2 regions of the Lactobacillus sp. B4026 genome follow, and region 2 is predicted to be linked to the other one. Evidence: riboswitches for the same ligand, from Rfam matches in the RefSeq annotation. Region 2 holds a riboswitch; the other holds the start of a gene.
What was found. A riboswitch is a leader RNA that binds a small molecule or an ion and turns the genes downstream of it on or off. The one in region 2 is predicted to bind FMN.
Positions count from the first base shown of each region.

Region 1: linked by a shared signal. The riboswitch ahead of J3U69_RS07750 (ECF transporter S component) and the one ahead of ribD (bifunctional diaminohydroxyphosphoribosylaminopyrimidine deaminase/5-amino-6-(5-phosphoribosylamino)uracil reductase RibD) in region 2 are both predicted to bind FMN.

Region 1 covers NZ_JAFNPD010000008.1:92,943-103,099, forward strand. Annotated here, with positions in the region: gene pyk (pyruvate kinase) at 1-458, shown strand, start outside; gene J3U69_RS07720 (S1 RNA-binding domain-containing protein) at 645-1,532, shown strand; gene xerD (site-specific tyrosine recombinase XerD) at 1,525-2,424, shown strand; gene J3U69_RS07730 (reductase) at 2,433-2,783, shown strand; gene J3U69_RS07735 (segregation and condensation protein A) at 2,788-3,525, shown strand; gene scpB (SMC-Scp complex subunit ScpB) at 3,515-4,126, shown strand; gene J3U69_RS07745 (pseudouridine synthase) at 4,123-4,842, shown strand; FMN riboswitch at 4,869-4,983, shown strand; gene J3U69_RS07750 (ECF transporter S component) at 5,076-5,759, shown strand; gene J3U69_RS07755 (BspA family leucine-rich repeat surface protein) at 6,144-6,836, shown strand; gene J3U69_RS07760 (NAD(P)H-binding protein) at 7,137-7,985, shown strand; gene J3U69_RS07765 (Rrf2 family transcriptional regulator) at 7,998-8,450, shown strand; gene J3U69_RS07770 (LysM peptidoglycan-binding domain-containing protein) at 8,550-9,029, shown strand; gene cmk ((d)CMP kinase) at 9,072-9,746, shown strand; gene rpsA (30S ribosomal protein S1) at 9,819-10,157, shown strand, end outside.
Region 2 covers NZ_JAFNPD010000003.1:188,277-198,433, forward strand. Annotated here, with positions in the region: gene J3U69_RS04235 (hypothetical protein) at 520-651, shown strand; gene J3U69_RS04240 (hypothetical protein) at 847-1,050, shown strand; FMN riboswitch at 1,131-1,267, shown strand; gene ribD (bifunctional diaminohydroxyphosphoribosylaminopyrimidine deaminase/5-amino-6-(5-phosphoribosylamino)uracil reductase RibD) at 1,383-2,438, shown strand; gene J3U69_RS04250 (riboflavin synthase) at 2,439-3,044, shown strand; gene ribA (GTP cyclohydrolase II) at 3,056-4,282, shown strand; gene ribH (6,7-dimethyl-8-ribityllumazine synthase) at 4,284-4,757, shown strand; gene J3U69_RS04265 (ribulose-phosphate 3-epimerase) at 4,829-5,476, opposite strand; gene J3U69_RS04270 (PTS sugar transporter subunit IIA) at 5,649-6,107, shown strand; gene J3U69_RS04275 (PTS galactitol transporter subunit IIC) at 6,122-7,456, shown strand; gene J3U69_RS04280 (PTS sugar transporter subunit IIB) at 7,475-7,765, shown strand; gene J3U69_RS04285 (YjbQ family protein) at 7,762-8,286, shown strand; gene J3U69_RS04290 (KpsF/GutQ family sugar-phosphate isomerase) at 8,279-8,875, shown strand; gene hxlB (6-phospho-3-hexuloisomerase) at 8,868-9,410, shown strand; gene J3U69_RS04300 (BglG family transcription antiterminator) at 9,427-10,157, shown strand, end outside.

The DNA.
Region 1 (10,157 bases), on a different contig from region 2:
CTGCTAAAGTTGCTAAGGAACAAGGTTATGTTAAAGATGGTGATTTAGTAATTATCGTTGCCGGTGTTCCTGTTGGTGATTCTGGTACAACTAACTTGATGAAATTACAAATCATTGGTAGCAAGTTAGCTCAAGGCTTAGGCGTTGGTAATGGTTCAGTTGTTGGCAAGACTGTTGTTGTTAACAGTGCTGAAGAAGCTATTAGCAAGACTAAGGAAGGCGACATCTTAGTTGCTAAGACTACAGACCCTGACTACATGCCTGCTATTAAGAAGGCTTCTGGCTTGGTTGTAGAAGCTTCTGGTTTAACTTCACATGCTGCTGTTGTTGGACTTTCACTTGGTATTCCAGTTGTTGTTGGTGTAACCGATGCAACTGAGAAGATTGCTGGTGACACAACTATTACAGTTGATGCACGTCGTGGTGCAATTTACCAAGGCGAAGTTTCAAACCTTTAATTTTGTGAACCAATATTAATGAAAAAGTTAGCAGGGATGCTAGCTTTTTTGTTTTTTCAAGAATCTAATACTCATTTTACAGGAGGCTACTGCTCGCTAATTAAATAAGATTAGCGATTGTCAAATTCTTTCGGTAAAATGGTATACTTGGTAAAGATGAAATATGTAAAATTAGGGGAGAAGTTTATGCTCGGCACGATTGCAAAAGGAAAAATTATTGACCAAAATGATGAAGCTTATTATGTTCAGATTGAGGGACTGACTTACGAATTAAAGCGCAAGGAAATTACTCAGGAACAGCAGCCTAAGCTTGGCGATGAAATAAAGGGCTTTTTATATGACGACAAGCAGCATAACCGGGAGATGACACAATTTCTACCTTTTGCGCAACAAGACCAGTACGGTTGGGGTAAAGTAACCGATGTAAAATTCGATTTGGGCGTTTTTGTTGATATTGGCTTACCGGATAAGGATGTCGTTTTATCAGTTGATGATTTGCCCTTTGCCAAAGAGAGATGGCCCCGTAAAGATGATCAATTGTTAGTTCACCTTGAAACAGATGATAAAGAGCGAATTTGGGCCAAGTTGGCTGATGAAAATATTTTTGAGCAATTGGCAGCCCACTTTCCTAACGATATGAAAAATAAGGATGTTTTTGGAACAGTCTATTCTAGTCGAGAAATTGGTGCTTTTGTGATTACTACTGATTATTATTTAGCTTTTGTTCATGCCTCCCAAATGAGTCGTCCGCTACGTTTAGGTGAGCAGTTTAAAGGTCGTGTAATCGGGATTAGTCAATATGGCAGGTTGAATTTGAGTAGCTTGCCACGTGCTTTTGAAGAAATAGATGATGATGCCCAAATGATTTTAATGAGTTTGCGGCGAAAGAATACTAAAACATTACCGTTTTACGACAAATCTGATGCGCAAGAAATTAAGAATTATTTTGGCATTTCAAAAGCGGCCTTTAAACGGGCTCTGGGCCATTTGCTTAAAGCACGTTATATTTCGGAAGATAAAACTGCCGGTACAATTAGTTTGATTAATGATCCAGAAGACGAGCAAGATGCATAAACTGCGAGAAGATGTTGAAGATTATTTAAGATACAGCCAAATTGAGCGCGGACTCAGTGACAATACCATCACTGCATATCGGCAAGACTTAATGGATTTCTTGACTTTTTTAAAAAACGAGGGTCTTACGTCTTGGCCAACAAAAGCAGTTGATATCGATGCCTTTTTAGCTGGTCAAAAAGACTTAAATAAGGCAACTAGTTCAATTAGCCGCATGATTTCGAGTCTGCGGAAATTTTATCAGTGGCTTGTTCGTCAGAATATCCAAAAACTTAATCCGATGCTTGAAGTTGACTCACCAAAAAAAGAGCATAGATTGCCGGTAGCGTTAAGTGTCGCTGAAGTTAATAATTTATTGCAGCAGCCTGATGTAAAGAAAAAACTTGGTTTACGTGATCGAGCTTTGCTCGAAACCCTATATGCAACGGGAATTCGTGTGAGTGAGTTAATTAACCTTAAATTTAATGATTTGCATGAAGAATTAAAATTATTGAAAGTATTCGGTAAAGGTTCGAAGGAGCGCTTGATTCCGATTAGTGACGTGGCAATTTCTTGGATTAACAGCTATCAGGAAAAAGTCCGTGATCCTTTATTACTAAAAGTAGGTAAGAATACTGACTTTATTTTTCTCAATAATCGTGGCGGTGCTTTAACTAGACAGGCAGTTTGGCAAATTATTAAACGTTATTGCCAGATGGCGGGGATAACCAAAAATGTTACACCGCATACTTTGCGTCATACTTTTGCGACCCATTTACTAGAAAATGGTGCAGATTTACGCGTAGTGCAGGAAATTTTGGGCCATTCTGACATTAGTACGACGCAGATTTATACCAATCTATCCCAAAAGCATATTTTAGAAGTTTATGCAAAAACACATCCGCGATTTTAGGTGAACATATGTTAATTGAATGCAAAAATGATAAAGAAAAAGTAGCGATGGGCTTGTTGTCCTACCTCCCAGACTTTAAAAATTTAGCTAATCTAAAAGATGAAATCCGGCTTAATAAAAATAGTAAGGAATTTCGGTTATTTTTGTATCGCGACCATAATCCCAACTTTGTTGGCGTAATTGGTACTCAGTGGGATGAACAATTTATTGTCATACGCTATATTTCCCTTGCTCCAGATTACCGTAAGAAAAAATATGAAGAGCAGGCAATTTGTGAATTAGCGGCTGGCAATCCCCAGAAAAAAATAACCACTGTCCCAGAATACGTTTATTTGATGAAATATTTAAAACAGAAATAGAACTATGACCAGTAACTTAACTTTAGAATTGCCCAATTTTGAGGGGCCGCTTGATTTACTTCTTCACTTAATCAAATCACAAAAAATTGATATCTATGATATTCCAATTGCTCAGATCACCAGCCAATATTTGTCTTATTTGCATGAGATGCAGAAACTAAACTTGCAAATTGCTGGCGAGTATTTTGTCATGTCGTCAATGCTATTGAGGATCAAGTCCCAATCACTTTTGCCTCAAAATGATTTTACCGAAAATGATGAACCCGAAGAAGATCCTAGAGATGAGTTGGTACAACAGCTAGTTCAGTATTCCGTTTTTAAAAAAGTATCGGCTTATTTTAAGCAGCGAAATAATGAAGTACCTATTACAGCAGCTAAAGAAGAAAGTGTACCAGCTACCAAAAAGGTGCAACCGTTACCTTTGGGCCAAATTACCTCTTCAGAATTAGCTAATACTTTCATCGTTGTACTTCAAAGATTAAAACTCCGCCAGCCCGATATTGTTTCCGTTAATGTGAAAGAAACGCCAATTAATGATATGATTGACTTCTTACGCACCAAATTGGCTAAGCAGAAAAAAATTAGCTTTTTCTCTTGTAGCGACAAGATGACTAGCTTATCAGATGTAATTGGCTTGTTTTTAGCATTATTAGAATTATGTAAAAAACAAGAGATTAAGGTCAAGCAGTCGCGAATTTTTGGTGATCTGGAATTAGAAAGAATTGATAAAGATGGTAAGTAAAATTGCACAATTGGAGGCATTGCTATATGTAGCAGGCGATAATGGCATTCCAAGTGAAAATTTGTGTGAGTTAATGCAAGTTGAGCATTCCGCATTGCGCGAATTAGCCAAAAATCTGGCAGCTAAGCTTAAGCAAAATCAAGATTCTGGTTTGCAGGTAATACATATCAACCATAACTATAAATTGACTACTAGACCAGAAGTTAGTGAAGTAGTGGCTAATTTTTTTCAAAAAGATTTGTCAAAGTCGTTAAGTCAATCGGCACTAGAAATTTTATCAATTATTGCTTATCGTCAGCCCATTACGCGCATTGAAATAGATGAAATTCGTGGGGTAAATTCGTCTGGGGCGCTCCAAACTTTAATTTGGCGTGGACTTATTAAAGCAGATGGTAAAAAGGATGCACCAGGACACCCCAATTTGTATGTCACCAGTGATTATTTCTTACAGTATTTTGGCTATCAAAGTCTAGCTGACTTACCTCTGATAGAAGACTTTGAAGATGAAAGTATTAACTCTGAGGGTGAAATCGACTTATTCTCAGCTAATGGAAAAGCAGATAAAAATATTGCTGAAGCACAAAAAGGAGATAAAGAATGAGTTTACAACGTTTACAAAAGGTAATCGCAGAGGCGGGAATTGCCTCTCGTCGTAAGGCTGAAAAAATGATTGAAGAAGGCAGAGTAACCGTTGACGGCGAGATTATTACCAAACTTGGAACCAAGGTAGATACTTTTAGCAATATCACGGTTGATGGGGAACCAATTGAGCGTGAAAGTCTGCATACATATCTTTTTTATAAACCACGCGGCGTCGTTTCAACAGCAAATGATGACAAAGGAAGAAAGACCGTAGTAGATTATTTTTCCGATTTGCCTTATCGGCTGTACCCAATTGGCCGGCTTGATTATGATACTTCAGGCTTGTTATTAATGACTAATGATGGTGAACTGGCTAATTTAATGATGCATCCTCGCAATAAGGTTGCTAAGGTCTATGTAGCAAAGATTGAGGGTCAACTGACACCAGAGGAAATTCATCGTTTATCTCATGGAGTCAGAATTGATCGTCATCGAAGTGCACCAGCTAAAGTAAAAATTATCCGGAGCGATAAAAAGAAGAATAGCCAAATTGTGCAGTTAACGATTCATGAAGGACATTATCATCAAGTCAAAAGAATGTTTAAAGCCGTAGGCCATCAGGTAAAGAAATTATCCCGTGAACGATACTCCTTTTTGACTTTGGGTAATCTTGTTTCTGGCAAATACAGGGAACTTACCCACAGTGAAGTTGACAGATTAAAACAGGTAGACTAGTATTTACTTGTAGTTAAATATCAGTTTGTTGTCTTCATGGCAGGGTGAAAATCCCGACCGGTGGTGAAAGTCCACGACCCACTTTTGTGGTGGAACCAATTATGGTACCGATAGTTAAAGTCTAGATGAAAGAAGACAGGCTAAACTAAAAGTTAAGACTTATTTTTGAATACTTACTTTTATTAGGTCTGTTGCTAGGAGCAACAGACCTATTCTTTTTGGAGGTAAGTATTGTGAAAAGAAGAAATATCACAAATCTAACTAATATAATTGCTTATGTACTAATTGGAACCATTTCATTTATCTTAATGGAATTGGCTTTTCCTCTCCCAGTAGCTAGCTTTTTAAAATTCGACTTTTCTGATGTTATTGTTACGATTGGGACCTTTTTATTCGGTCCAGTACCTGGTCTTATTATTGCCGCTGTTCGAATGTTAATTGACTTGATTTATAAAGGATTTGCATTGCCAAGTGTCATTGGCCAATTAGCTGCTTTAGCCGCCTCTATGTCATTTGCACTGCCATTTTATTACATTGCTAAGGATGTTTCGGCTGACGAAAAAAATGCCAAAAAACTTTATGTTAAACCAATTATCGGAATTATTTTGGGCATAATAGCGATGACAATTGTTTTATCCTTGTTAAATGCCTTAATCTTGACGCCAATATATGCAGTGACTACGGTTACGAATTTACCAGCAATTCACGGCTATACTGGACTGCTTAACTTTACGGAGAAAGTTTATCTTGGTCAACTTCTCCATATTCCGTCAATGTCTACGTATATTTTTGGCATAATCGTTCCATTTAACTTATTAAAAGGAGCAATTAATGGGGTAGTGGTTTATTTCCTATTTGAAGTTGTTTTGCGCAGCTTAAAGCCATTCGTAAGAAAGCATTTTAATTTAAAGAATTAACCTAATCTTGGGATATTATTTTTTAAAATATGATTAGGAAAACAGTTCTCGTTCAAGAACTGTTTTTTATTTGCCACTTTTTGCCCTATCATTTTAAAGTTGAAAAAACTAGTAAAAATTGATTTTATTTTTGGTAAAAGTGGTGCTAATTCCGGCATTGCTTAAGTATTATTGACTTGATTAATGCGTATCAAAACATATTAAGTGGTATAATATTTATGCATTTATGATTAACTTTATCCATTAAAAATACTGGATTTTTAATGTTTAAGTCAGCCATAAGTGTTTATGGAAATAAAAATGGGTACTAGTAAGCACTTGAAGTCGTTTGATTAGGTTAATTGAACGATAAAGTAATTACTTATTTACTAAGAAGGAGAAAAAATGGCAAATAGACGTAAGAAAATTAATTTGAGCAAAAAGCTGTTAGTTAGTTCCGCAATTGCCGGAATTATTGGCGGGACCGCGGTCACGCTTTTTCCCACGCAAGCGGGCTATATCCAGACTGTGCAGGCTAAAAAGAAGAAACCGCACTATAGTTCAATAATTAATATTAGTAGATTTTCTGAAAACAATGACTGCCTTCTAAAATATGATGTGACAACTAAGACTTTACATATTAAAGAAGGGGCTAACAGCAATACGTTAGGGAGGACCCCAATTTATCGGGCAGTTTACGATGCGAAAAAGCATATCTCTAAAAGAAATATGTTTAAGCCTACTGATATTGAACACATCAGTATTGATAGTCAGATTAAATTACCAGGAAATTCTAGCCTTTTGTTTGGTAGATTATACAAGCTGCAAGATATTAGCGGTCTTGATAAAGTAGATACCGGTGATGTTGATAGTTTTGAGAAATTATTTTATAAAGATAAAAGTTTACAAAGCCTAGATTTGAGTTCATGGGACATAAGTTCTATAGGCTATGCTGGAGCTAGCGAAATGTTTTCCGGCGCAAAGTCATTAACTCAGATTAATCTAACCAATTGGGATGATATCCCAGATACTGACATGCTTTCGGGTCTTGATACCACCAAAGTCAAGATTATCGGCTTTGATGTAGATGAAGATTAATCGTAAAAAGTGATACATTCTTTTGGTAAAATATCGCAAATCATATTTTTAGGCATTAAGCTACAAGGTAACTTGATGCTTTTTTCATGACTAAAATTTTGCGGCCTTATAGCCAGTTAAATTCGTAAAATTGCAGTGACTATGAATTTGGCATTCAGTTAATCGCCCCAATATTAATCACTTCTTCCTTAAGAATTACAAGTCCAAGCATTTCTTGTTGTTTTATTATTTACATGTAGTACAATTAAACCTGTCAAAAATAAAACAACAAATTATGAATTCTGAAAGGTAAGAATAAAAATGAAATACGCTGTTACAGCTGCAACCGGAAATTTTGGCCAACTGGCTGTGAAATATTTAAGTCAATTAACTAGTTCAAAAGATATTGTCGTCATTGCCAGAAATCGGGAGAAAGCCGAGAAGCTTTTTCCTAACTTTGAAATAAGAATTGGTGACTATGATAAGCAAACATCAATTACCGAAGCATTGCAGGGAATTGATCAGGTCTTATTTATTTCCTCTCAACCTGGCGGAAAAGTTGACCGCAAAGTGCAGCACCAAAATGTAGTTAACGCGATTCAGGCAAATCATGTTAGCTTTGTGGCCTATACTAGTTTTGCTCATGCTCAAAGTTCACCTACACCGCTAGCTCAAGATCACAAGCTAACTGAAGACATGATTATTAAAACCAATATTGCGCACTCGTTTTTGCGTAACAACTGGTATTTAGAAAATGAAGCAGGATTTTTTGCAAGTGCTAAAGAAGCACAAAAAGCTGTTTACTGGGCAGACAATTGTGCCGGCTGGGCTTTAGAAAGTGAATATGCACAGGCAGCTGCTAATGTTTTAACTTCTTCAGAGCCACGTGAAGTTTACGAATTTACGGGCAAGCCAATTACTTACCAAGAGCTAGGACAAGCTACAAGCGAAGCATTGGGCAAAAAGTGTTCAATTTTGCAGGTCTCTCGTGAAGATTATATTGCTGACCTGGAAAATAAGGTGTTGGATCACTCAACGGCAACTCTTTATGCCTCTTTCCAAGAGCCAATTGCTAGCGGTTCCTTAAACGAAACTAGTTCAGATTTACCACTAGTGTTAGGACACCCATTGACCGATTTAAGTACAGCAATCAAGAAAATTGTTTTATAAAAGGAGAACAAAATTAAATACTCTTATAAATTAAGTGATGCTATTCATGTTTTAGCTTATTTATTACTTTGCCCAGATTCTGACCATTCAAGCAAAGCAATTGCAGCAAGCGTAGAAGCTAATCCTAGTGTAATCAGAAGCTTAATGAGTGACTTACGCAAAGCTAATTTACTTTCTAGTCATCAAGGTTCAGTTAAACCAACTTTAGTTAAGCCGCCTTCCGAAATCAGTCTATTCGATATCTATCAAGCTCTTAATGTTAATCACCATCTTTTCCATGTCGATCCTGATACCAATCAAAATTGTATTGTGGGCAGAAATATTCAACCAGTTCTTCAAAATGTTTATGGTGAAATTGAAAAAGATGCAGAAAAGAAAATGATGGAAATAACTTTGGAAGATATCGTTAAGCAAATTAACCAACAAATTGCGGACCATGCTTCTTCAAACGAAAATACTAACTAAAAACAGTTTCTAAATTCAACTTGATTCAATATTATTTTTATCCATTTTACCTATTAAATATGCTAAAATTAAGCAAGTTAGGTGAAGGAGGTTTTCAAATTGAATCAGAACCCGCAAGGACCGTTTAAGCATTATGAACGCCCTCATAATTCTAGGACGATGATTAATAAGTCAGGCTCAAAATACTGGATGATCTTAATGGTTCTTATAGTTATTATTATTGTTGCTCTTGTACCGGTTGTGCATCATTTGGCTGCAAATAGTGAAACCAGCAACCGGGTAGTTGAATTGCAAAAAGCGACTAAGAAGCGCAAACGGGTAACAGAAAAGAAGACTTCCAAGACTCAAATTAATGCGAAGGTTAAAGACAAGGCAAAGAAAAAAACATTATCCAAGCCTAAAGTTCAGGCACAGGATAAGCCAGCTGAAACAAAAGTTAAACAATATACTGTTCAAAGCGGCGATTCTTTAACTAGTATTGCAGATAAATTTAACCTAACGGTTAATGATTTGGCACAACTTAATCAACTCAATCCAGAAGATCAAGTAAACGCCGGTCAGAAGCTGAGAGTAAAGTAGTTAATAGAAAGGGCAGGGACTTCAAGTCCCTTTTTTAATGGCATGCAGATAGCAATTGATGGACCAGCTTCAGCTGGTAAAAGTACAGTCGCAAAAATTATTGCGCAAAAATTGGGTTTTACTTACATTGATACTGGGGCAATGTATCGTGCCTGCACGGTAATAGCACAAGAAAATCAGCTTGATTATGGTGACGAAGAGGCGATCCTAGCCGCAGTTGATCAAAATCAAATTGAATTAAAAGTAGTTGATGGTGAACAAAAAGTTTTTGCAGGTAAAAATGATGTTACACAGGCAATTCGAATGCCTGAAGTTTCAGCGAATGTTTCCCAGGTTTCAGCACTTTCCGGTGTCAGGGAAAAAATGGTCAGTCTTCAGCGGCAAATGGCAGGTAAGATGAATGTCGTAATGGATGGTCGTGATATTGGCACAACAGTTTTACCTCACGCAGAAGTGAAAATTTTTTTGGTAGCTTCAGCACAGTCTCGTGCCCAAAGAAGAATGCTTGACTTAAAGCAGCGCGGAATAAAAAGTAGTCAAACATTGGCAGAGATTGAAGAAAGTATTAAGCAACGTGATTACAAGGATTCTCATCGCAAAATTTCACCGTTAAAAAAGGCGCCAGATGCGGTTGAAATTGATACGACTAAGATGAGTATTGAACAAGTTGTTGACGCAATTTTGGCTGAAATTGCTAAAAGTCAAAAAAATATTTAAAAAAGGTGCTAAAACAGTAGAAAAATATCTCACTTTCATTTAAAATTAGATTATGATATTGGGAGGTAAATAATGTCAGAAAACAGTAATCAATTTTTAGATGCATTAAAGCAAATGCAAGGAGTTGAGGTCGGCGATATTGTAGATGTTGAAGTATTAGACGTTGAAGAAGGTCAAATCGATGTTGGTGTTGAAAATGCTGGTGTCGAAGGTGTGATTCCACGTCGTGAATTCACTTCAGATCGCAACGTTGATCTACGCGAAGCCGTTAAGCCAGGAGACAAGTTTAAAGCTTTAGTCTTGAGAAAAGCTGGTGGAGACAAGGAGAACGGTGAGTTCTTCTTCTCAGTAACTCGTCTTAAGGAAAGAGAAGCTTACGACGAATTGCAAAAAGACTTTGAAGCAGGTAAA
Region 2 (10,157 bases):
TATACTATAGCAGCTGAATGCATCAATTATTGAGCCGCAAAATGGAAAAATAGTAACTTCAATCACTGATAGTTATGGTAAAGAATGTGGCAAAGTTACAGTTATTCGAAAGGGTGAAAGTTTATTAATACGTTCTAGTGGAATTCAGTCTTTTGATGTTAAGCTTTACTGCGCTGGCAAAGAAATTGCGACCTACAAGAATCTAACGGGAGAAAGTAGGTTAACAATTGAATAGTAATTTTAAGACCAAGATCTTTAACGCAAAAGATTTAATGCCGTTTAATTAAGGTTTCCAACTTTTCATCTAATACCTTACTAATTTAATGCGATGAAAATAATAACTTAAGTATGACAACTGATGGGGTGGCTATGAAGGTACCACGAAAGTTTTTATTTAAAAATCTTAAAAGCAAAACTTACTTAATAATATGGTATATACTTGATGTATATTGAGAATAAAAAAGTATAATTTAAGAAGAATCAATATTTACTTAAATGGTTTTTGTAGGAAGTGGTTAGATGAGAAAAAATAAAAACTTGAATAACGGTGAAGACACAATTGATGTATTAGAAACCGTAGGCTTGATCCTGACGGTTGGACAAGTGATTGTCACGGTACTTAATTTTCTTCGTCGATTCAAAAAACAATAAATATTAACCGTTAGAACTAAAGACTAAATTAGACTATTAATTGTTGCTTGACAGTTAATAGTCTTTTTTTAGCGAAACCAAAGTGTCAAATAATCATAAAAGTTTAATTTTGCCTTAAAAAATCGTTGACATTTATTCATTATGATAGTACTGTATTAGATAAGTAGTACAGCTAAACTTTTAGGAGGGAATACCATGCTTTACCTGTTATACGTTTTAATCGGATTGTTAATAATTGTTTTGACTGATTTACTTGTGACGGCTTGTATGACACTAAATGACATTTACCGTTATCGTCATGAAGATAGGTTAGAATTTATCACCGCTTTTAAAAAATATTTTAGTAAAAACAATAATCTCCCTCTTAAAGCTTCAGATTGGAAACTTAAGCGGGAATAATTGCAGCTAGCTTTTCAATTCTTTTTGCTGGGTCTATTGACGCAATCAAATTAGTATATTATTCTGTAACTAATTGAATACGGTTTCTTCGGGGCAGGGCGAAATTCCCTACCGACGGTGACAACCAGTAAGGTTGAAGTCCGTGACCCGCGTACGCGCGGTGGAACTAGTGCAAGTCTAGTACCGACAGTTAAAGTCTGGATGGGAGAAGAACAAATTAAGCTAATTTAATCTTAGCGTTGTTTTTAAACTTCGCTGAAATCTTATTTAATTAGAAAATATTAGTGCCTCGTTGATTCTGAAAATCAACGAGGTTTTTTTGTGCTTAGGAAGTGAATTTTTTGCAGGATACAGACTATATGGAAATAGCAAGCAAAGAGGCCGTTAAGGCACTGGGAATGACATGGACCAATCCTTTAGTTGGTGCGGTTATTGTTAAAAACGGCCAGGTCTTAGCTTCCGGCTATCATCATCAATTTGGACAAGAGCATGCGGAAGTTAATGCACTTAATCAGCTAGACGATATCAAACAAGCTCAAGGTGCAACACTTTACGTGACGCTGGAGCCGTGCAGTCATTACGGTAAGCAGCCGCCTTGCTGCCAAAAAGTAGCTGAGGCCGGAATTAAAGAAGTGATTATCGGGCAAATTGATCCCCACGGAATTGTGGCTGGTAAAGGAATTAAGTATTTAAATGAGCACGGCGTTAAAACCAAGGTGCTAGGGGGAACAGAGAAACTAAACAAGGCATATAACTTCTTTTATCAGCATCACCGACCACTCGTAACCTTGAAATATGCAATGTCACTTGATGGGAAACTTAATGGTGCAGGAAAAGCGCGCACGCTTCTGACTGGCCCTAAAGCCCAGTACGATGTGCAAAAGCTGCGCTTGCACCAGCAGGCGATTTTAATTGGAGCGAACACATTGCGAATTGATAATCCGCAATTAACGGTACGAATAAAGGCTTTACCACAGCCGCCCATTCGAATCATTTTAACGCATGATGCAAATCAACTTGATTTAACGCAGAATCTGTTTAAATTACCTGGCCCAATTTGGCTACTTAGTCAGACCGAGTTAAAGGGCAAGGCCCAGGCCAATGTGCATTGCTTTGTCTCTCACAAATGGACGCCCCAAAAAATTGGTGAGCTTTTAGCTGAACGTGAAATTCAGTCGCTATTAGTTGAGGGTGGCAGCAATCTGTTAGCTGAGTTTTTGGCAGCCGGATTAGCTGATCAAATAGTTGCTTATATTGCTCCAATAGTATTGGGCGGAACCGCTCTGCCTGTAGCCGTGGGTGCAGCACTCACACAAAAATTGGAGTACCAATTAATAGCTGTCCAAGAGCTAGGACAAGATATTCGGATTACGGCAAGGAGAAAATAAATGTTTACAGGAATAATTCAGGCAACTGGTAAAATCACTCGGTTAGAAATTACCGAAAAGCACGCTAAGCTAGGCATTTCGGCCGCTGAAATTGCGAAGCAAAACTTGCCACTTGGCGCTAGTGTTGCGGTTAATGGAATTTGTTTAACCGTGACTTCTTGGCAAAATAATGAGTTTACGGTTGATGTAATGCCGGAAACGATGAAACGGACTAACTTAGGTAAGCTGACTAACGGCAGCTTAGTTAACTTGGAGCCATCGCTCTCCTTGAACGGCAAGCTTGATGGTCACCTTGTAGCTGGTCATGTTGATACTACGGCAGAAATTATTAGTAGAAGTGAAAATGAAAATGCAATTGAATTACGTTTTAAGGTACCGCATAAATATGATCCTTATTTAGTTGAAAAAGGCTCGGTGGCAATTGATGGTATCAGCTTAACGGTGACGATGGCACAAAATGACGAATTTGGCGTAAGTCTGATTCCTTATACCATTGCTAATACCACCTTGGCGCATTATCACGTTCATGATCAGGTTAATCTTGAAATGGATATGATTGGACGTTATGCGGTAAAGCAAATTCAGGCATGGAAAAAAGAATTTTAATGGAGCAAAAAATGGACGAACAATTAGAACAAAAAATGAAGAAAATTTTACGGCACATGCTAAAGGGTGGATTAGTGATCGTTGCCGATTCCCCTCAGCGTGAATCTGAGGGCGATATGATTGGCTTAGCCGAAAAAGTAACTCCCGAAGCAGTCAATATGATGATTAGCAAAGCTCGGGGACTTTTATGCGTGCCGATGAGCAAAGCATTTGCGGATAGACTTCAACTTGAACCGATTGAAACGGGGTCAAATGATACTTTTGGCACAGCATTTACCTTAAGCGTTGACTCGACAGAAACTACTACTGGAATTTCTGCTTTTGACCGGGCAAAAACAATCAAGAAGTTGGCTAATCCTGATAGTCAATGGGATGATTTCTACCATCCTGGTCATGTATTTCCGCTTGTAGCTAAAGAAGGTGGAGTTCTAGAACGAACTGGTCATACAGAGGCAGCTTTAGACTTAGCTCGCTTAGCTGGTGTGGCCCCAGTTGGGTTTATCTGTGAATGTATTAAAAAAGATGGTCATATGGCGCGGCGAAAGGATTTAAAGGCCTTAGCAGAAGGCTTGGGAATACCATATTTAACCATTGAAGAATTGATTGAGTACCGTAAACACCATGAAGCAAAAGACTTGGATATCGAATCTTTTACTAAAGTTGACTTCCCGACGAAATATGGTCACTTTCAGCTTGAGGGTTTTAAAGACAGCGAACACCCAGACAAGGAGCCAACTTTACTTATTAGCAAGGGTGATATTAAGCAAGGAAGCCCATTGTTGCTGCGGCTTCACAGTGAATGCTTGACTGGTGACGTATTTGGCTCAAAAAGGTGTGATTGTGGCGCTCAATTAGCTGAGGCCTTAACTAAAATAGAGCAAAACGGTTCAGGTGCGGTATTGTACTTGCGGCAAGAAGGCCGGGGGATTGGACTTACGAACAAATTGCGCGCTTATCAATTGCAGGACCAAGGAATGGATACGGTCCAGGCAAATCAGCATTTGGGCTTGCCCGTAGATGCTCGCCGATACGACATTGCTGCCGAAATTTTACGCCAAAAAGGAGTAAATGAAGTTGAATTAATGACAAATAATCCTGATAAGGTCGAGCAATTGGAAAATTATGGGATAAAAGTTACTAAGCGCATTCCCGTCGAAGTTGGAATGACCGCAGAAAACAGGGATTACTTGAAAACTAAGAAACATGCGATGAACCATTTATTAAGTGAGGTTGATTAAAATGAAGGAAATTACGGGAAATATTGCGGCTGGTCAAAATAAAAAAATTGGTATTGTTGTTGCGCAATTTAATGGCGTTGTGACTGATCGCTTACTTGAAGGGGCTATCGGTCAATTACATAAGTCAGGTGTTAAGGACGACAATATCGTAGTTGTTCATGTTCCAGGTGCCTTTGAAATTGCCCGGACAGTTAACTGTTTAGCAAAAAGTGGCAAAGTTGACGGCATCATTGCTTTAGGTGCAGTTATTCGTGGAGCGACCGCTCACTTTACCTATGTTTGTGAAGGAACAACTGCGCAGCTTGCCGCAGCCACTGCTAATGGTAAAGTTCCTGTCATGTTTGGTGTTTTGATGACTGATACGGTTGAACAAGCCACCGATCGTGCTGGTGGAAAAGCAGGCAATAAGGGGGCAGAATGTGCAACTGATGTTTTAGAAGTACTGAACTTAGAAGAACAGATTAACCAGATTTAGCCAAAATACATTACTACTTAATTTGCGCCATTAAAATAGGCCATTTCTCCTGAACGAGAAATGACCTATTTTTACTTGCTTTTTAATTTGGCAATCTGTCCTGCCAAATTATCTTTAAAAATAAAAGATCCGACAACTGCAATATCTAAGCCAGCTTTTGTCAGTTTAACAATATTGTGATCATCAATACTGCCATCTGCTTTGATTTGGTAATGATAATTATTTTGCCGTCTTAATTCGTCTAACAGCTTTACTTTTTCGATTGTTGAGTCAATAAAGTTTGCACCGCTTGTTCCCGGATCAACCGACATAACCATTACTTGGTCTACTAATCTAAGGACAGGGATGATTGTTGAAACAGGTGTCCCGGGATTGATAATCACCTCGCATTTTTGACCCAATTTTTTAATTAAAGTTAAAATGCGGTGAATGTGCGGTGTCGATTCAACATGAATACCAATTATTTCCGTTGTTGGGAAAATATATTGCTCAATTAAAGTTTCAGGCTTTTCGACCATCAGATGAATATCTAATGGAATTTGGCAGTTTTGACTAATTTCTTGCACAAGTTTTTGACCAAAATCAATTTCAGGTACAAAATGACCGTCCATTACATCAATATGAAGAAAATCAGCGCGGGCACTAGCAAGGCTCTTCAGGGTTTTGTCTAAATTCAATTTCGGTCCGCTGTGTAGTGAAACAGCTATTTGACACATCATACATCACTCCTTTACTACAACTTTTAAACCAATATGATGTCTAAACCAAAATAAAATTTGCCTAGTTAAGGTGAAATAAGTGGCACCCGTATTTTCCCCTTAACGTGCAAATCTTGTTTTTATTCTTTGTGTGATAGCGCTTAATATTTGAAGATAGAAAGGCGGATGAGGAATGTTCTTTAATCAAAAAATTATTAAGCTGCAAGCTGATGTGCAAAGCAGCACGGAAATAATCACACTGCTTGCCCAGATGCTAAAGCAAAAAACAATCGTTAAGGATAACTATTTAACTCATGTTTTGGCTAGGGAAAAGAATTTCCCAACGGGTTTACAACTTGAAAATGGAATTGGAGTTGCTATTCCCCATACTGATTCTGAATATGTTAATACATCTCAAATAGCGGTAGCGACTCTAAAAAAGCCGGTTGTCTTCAAAAGCATGGTTAATAAGGCAGTTGACGTAGAGGTTAGTTTGGTGTTCATGATCGCGATGAGTAAGCCGCATGAACAAGCCCAGCTTTTAAGTAATCTAATGACTTTTTGCCAGAATAAGCAAGCAATTGCCGAGTTATTGGCCGAAAGAAATCCCCAAAATGTAGAGCAAATTTTAAATAAGTATGATTTGAAATAGAAGGAGTGAAGAAAATGTTTGTACAGGCAATCCACTGGTTCCTAAATTTAGGCTCAACAGTTGGTATCCCAATTATTATTATCATTTTGGGCCTAATTGTAGGCCTAAAGCCAGCCAAGGCGTTAATTTCGGGATTAACTTTGAGTGCCGGCTTTATTGGGATGAATATGGTGGTTAATATGATGGCCACCGATTTACAACCAGCAATCAAGTTGATGGTGACGCGTTACCATTTATCTCTAAGTATCATGGATGTTGGCTGTGGTGTTGGTGGTCCTCTTGCTTTTTCAAGTTCACTTGGGGTTTTAGCAATTCCGTTAACCATCTTAATTAACTTGATCCTAGTTTGGGTTGGTTTAACTAGAACCTTAAACGTTGATATCTGGAATTTATGGCAACCAACATTTATTGGTTTGCTCGTCTGGGCGGTAACCGGGAATTATGTATATGGCATTATTGCTTTAGGCGGTGGCTTCTTACTTGAATTGCTTTTAGCAGATTTGATGCAGCCGATCACGGAAAAGTTTTTCAACTTACCGGGTATTGCAGTAACTCATACGATGGCACTTTCAGCTACTATTCTAGCGGTTCCTTTAAATTGGCTATTTGATAAAATTCCAGGTTTCAATAAGCTCGATGCTAGTCCTGAAAAAATTCAAAAGCGTTTTGGCGTTTTGGGCGATCCCCTTGTTATTGGCTTTATCGTAGGTGTAGGTATTGGCCTATTAGCAGGATTCGATTTTGCCGGTATTTTACAACTGGGAGTTGAAATGGGTGCAACTCTTAAGATTATGCCAAAAATGATTTCCATGTTTATGGAAAGTCTGACCCCGATTTCTTCAGCTACACAAGAATTTACTAAAAAGCACTTGCGGGGCAAGAAAGTCAATATCGGAATGGATGCAGCTTTGACTGTTGGACATCCAGCTGTCATAGCAACTAGTGTTTTAATGATTCCTATCTCGTTATTTTTAGCAAGCATTTTACCAGGTAATAAAGTTTTGCCTTTAGGGGATTTAACACTTTATGTTTATGTTTTCACACTATTAGTTGGTGCATTTAAAGGCAATATTATTAGAAGTTTAATTGGTGCCACAATTTACTCAATTCCAATGCTCTATCTGTCAACCTGGCTTTCGCCCCTTGTTATGAAGAGCTTTAAGTTAGCTAACTACAGCATTAATACTAAAGGAGCATTTTCATTTGAGCTTTCTGGTTTGTGGACCAATGCAGCGTTTGTATGGATGGCTCAGAATATGGGCTTAATCGGACTAGTTATTTTAATCGTTGTTTTATTAGGATTGCTTTTTTACTTAAATGTAGTAAAGAAATTTAATGTTAATGAATAATAAGAAAGGTGAATAATAATGAAAAAAATGCTAATTATGTGTGGCGCAGGCCATGCTACATCAACAATCGTTCATGCAAAGGTAAATGATTGGTTAAAGGAAAATAATTTTGCCAATGATGTTGAAATCAAGCAGTCTGCAGTTAGTCAAGAAGTCGATAATATTCAAAATGGTCTTTATGACATTGTTATATCGACGACGATTGTTCCGGATGCTATTAAAGACCGAGTAATCAACGGGGTAGCTCTGTTAACAGGAATTGGAACAGAGCAGGTTTGGGATCAAGTAAAGGCAGCGCTTGAATCATGACATTTTACTATCAAGAAATTCAATTGGAAACCGTCTCGGGCAGGCCATCTTATCACATGATTACGGATCAGGTTAAACAAATTGTGGCTGATAGCCAAGTTCAAAATGGTCTTTGCTTGGTTCAGACTGTACATACTACTTGTTCAATTTATTTTGATGAGTACATGCATGACCGCAACTATTATGATGATGATTTTCTTCAAGTGGATCTTAATCATGTTTTAGAAAAAATTGTTCCCCGCCAAACCACGGAAAATTATCCTTATCTGAGTCCTGGTCCCAAGCACATCGCTTATGGTATGAAAAAGACGGACCCAAATTATCCAGCAGTTAAGTGGACAATGTTAAATACTGATGGGCACTTAAGAGCAGATTTGTTGGGCTCAAGCATTTGTTTAGGGGTTCGGCAAAATGAGCTATTGCTGGGAGCAGTTGGTCAAATTTTCTTCGTTGATTTTGATCAGACAAGAGAACGTCAACGAAAGATTGAAGTTATTGTTTTAGGAGAACAAAATGAATAGTTATTCGGAATTGTTCCAAATTGAGGGTGAAGAAATAAGTGCCCTAGGGCAAAGTATTGCCCCAGATGAGATTACTCATCTGGTAACGATTTTAAAAAAGAATACTCATAATGTTTTTCTCACCGGTTGTGGCACCTCGGCAATGGCAGCCAGAAAAATTACTCATACACTGAATGTAGTTGGTCTAGCTGCTTTTTATTTAAATCCTTCGGATGCGGTTCATGGCGGCTTAGGACAAGTTAAGCAAAATGATGTAGTTATTTTTATCTCAAAGGGTGGCTCAACTAAAGAACTGACCAGCTTTGTTGCTAATATTGAATTTAAAAAGGCCAAAATTATTACTATTACGGAAAATCTTGATTCAGTTTTAGCTCAAAAAGCGGACTTGGCTGTCCAAATTAAGGTTAAACGCGAACTAGACAAATTTAATTTGTTAGCTACTACCAGTACTTTGGCTGTTATCTCTTTGTTTGATGTAATTGCTGTTTTGTTGATGCAAGAACAACATTTTTCTAAAAATGACTTTTTATTAAATCATCCTGCTGGCAAAGTCGGTAAGCAGCTAGCAAAAGAGGTTAAAAATGATTAAAGAGTTTGCTCAAATTTGTACAGAATTAACTACTATTAATTATGATTTATCAGAGCAGAAAGCACAAAAAATTCTACAACTAATCTTTTCTGCTAAGAGAGTTTTCCTGTCAGGAGAGGGTCGAAGCGGTCTGATGATTCGCGCACTCGCTAACCGCTTGACGCAAGCGGGGTTACAAGTTCACGTTGTTAGTGAGATCACCTGTCCGGCAATTAATGCTGAAGATTTGCTAATATTGAATTCTGCTAGTGGCACGTCCACCTTTTTACTCGGACAGGCTAAAAGCGCTAAGCATGTGGGAGCAACGATTTTGACTTTTACAGCTAAAAGGACTGCTCCTTTAAGTCAAACAAGTGATGAAGTTATTGTCATTGAGGCGCAAACAAAGGACACTAACCAGAATTCTGTCCAGCCAATGGGAAGTTTATATGAACAAGCCTCATTACTGCTTTTCGATAGCTTAATTTTAAAGGCATTGCATGCTAATTTGATTACAACTAGGCAATTACGGGATACACACTCTAATTTAGAGTAATTAAGGAGACTAAAACATGAGCGACAACAGAGATTTACTTGATTTTTTAAGGCAAAATAATGAATCTTGGATCACTGCTAAAACTCTTGCGATGAAATTGGCCGTGTCTGAGCGAACGGTAAAAAGTAAAATAGCTCAATTGCGTAAAAATAATATTGAAATTGAGAGTGGACCTAAAGGATATAGAATAAAAGGCAACTTTGATACTCCGGAAATAAGCGAATATTTACCTGATAATGCGGGCCAGAGGAGTTCGTGGTTAATTCGTAAACTAATCAAAGCTAAAAAGCCACTCAATATTTATGATCTATCTGGTCAACTTTACATCAATGAAGTTGAGTTACGTAAAGAATTAAAAAAGCTAACGAGTGAATTCAGTAATTTTGACTTAAGACTGATTCGCGAAGGCGATTTTTACCATATTGATGGTGAAGAGGAAAACAAGCGTAAGCTTCTTTCGTCAATGATCTATCACGAATTAAACGGTACCTTGCTTAATGAAAAGGCTATTCAAAAGTATTTTCCTGAAGTCGATGTAAAAACAGTGGCGGATATCTTGCGGCAAAGTGCTAAAGTCGCTAATATTAAATTTGATTCCTTTAATTTCAGTAATCTTCTCTTACACCTAGTAATTATGCTAGATCGTTCCGATAAGATTGCACTTGTAGCAGAAAAAGATCAAATCTCTAATCCAGTAGTTAAGTCAATTGTCACTAAGCTTAATCAGAGAACAAGATATCATTTATC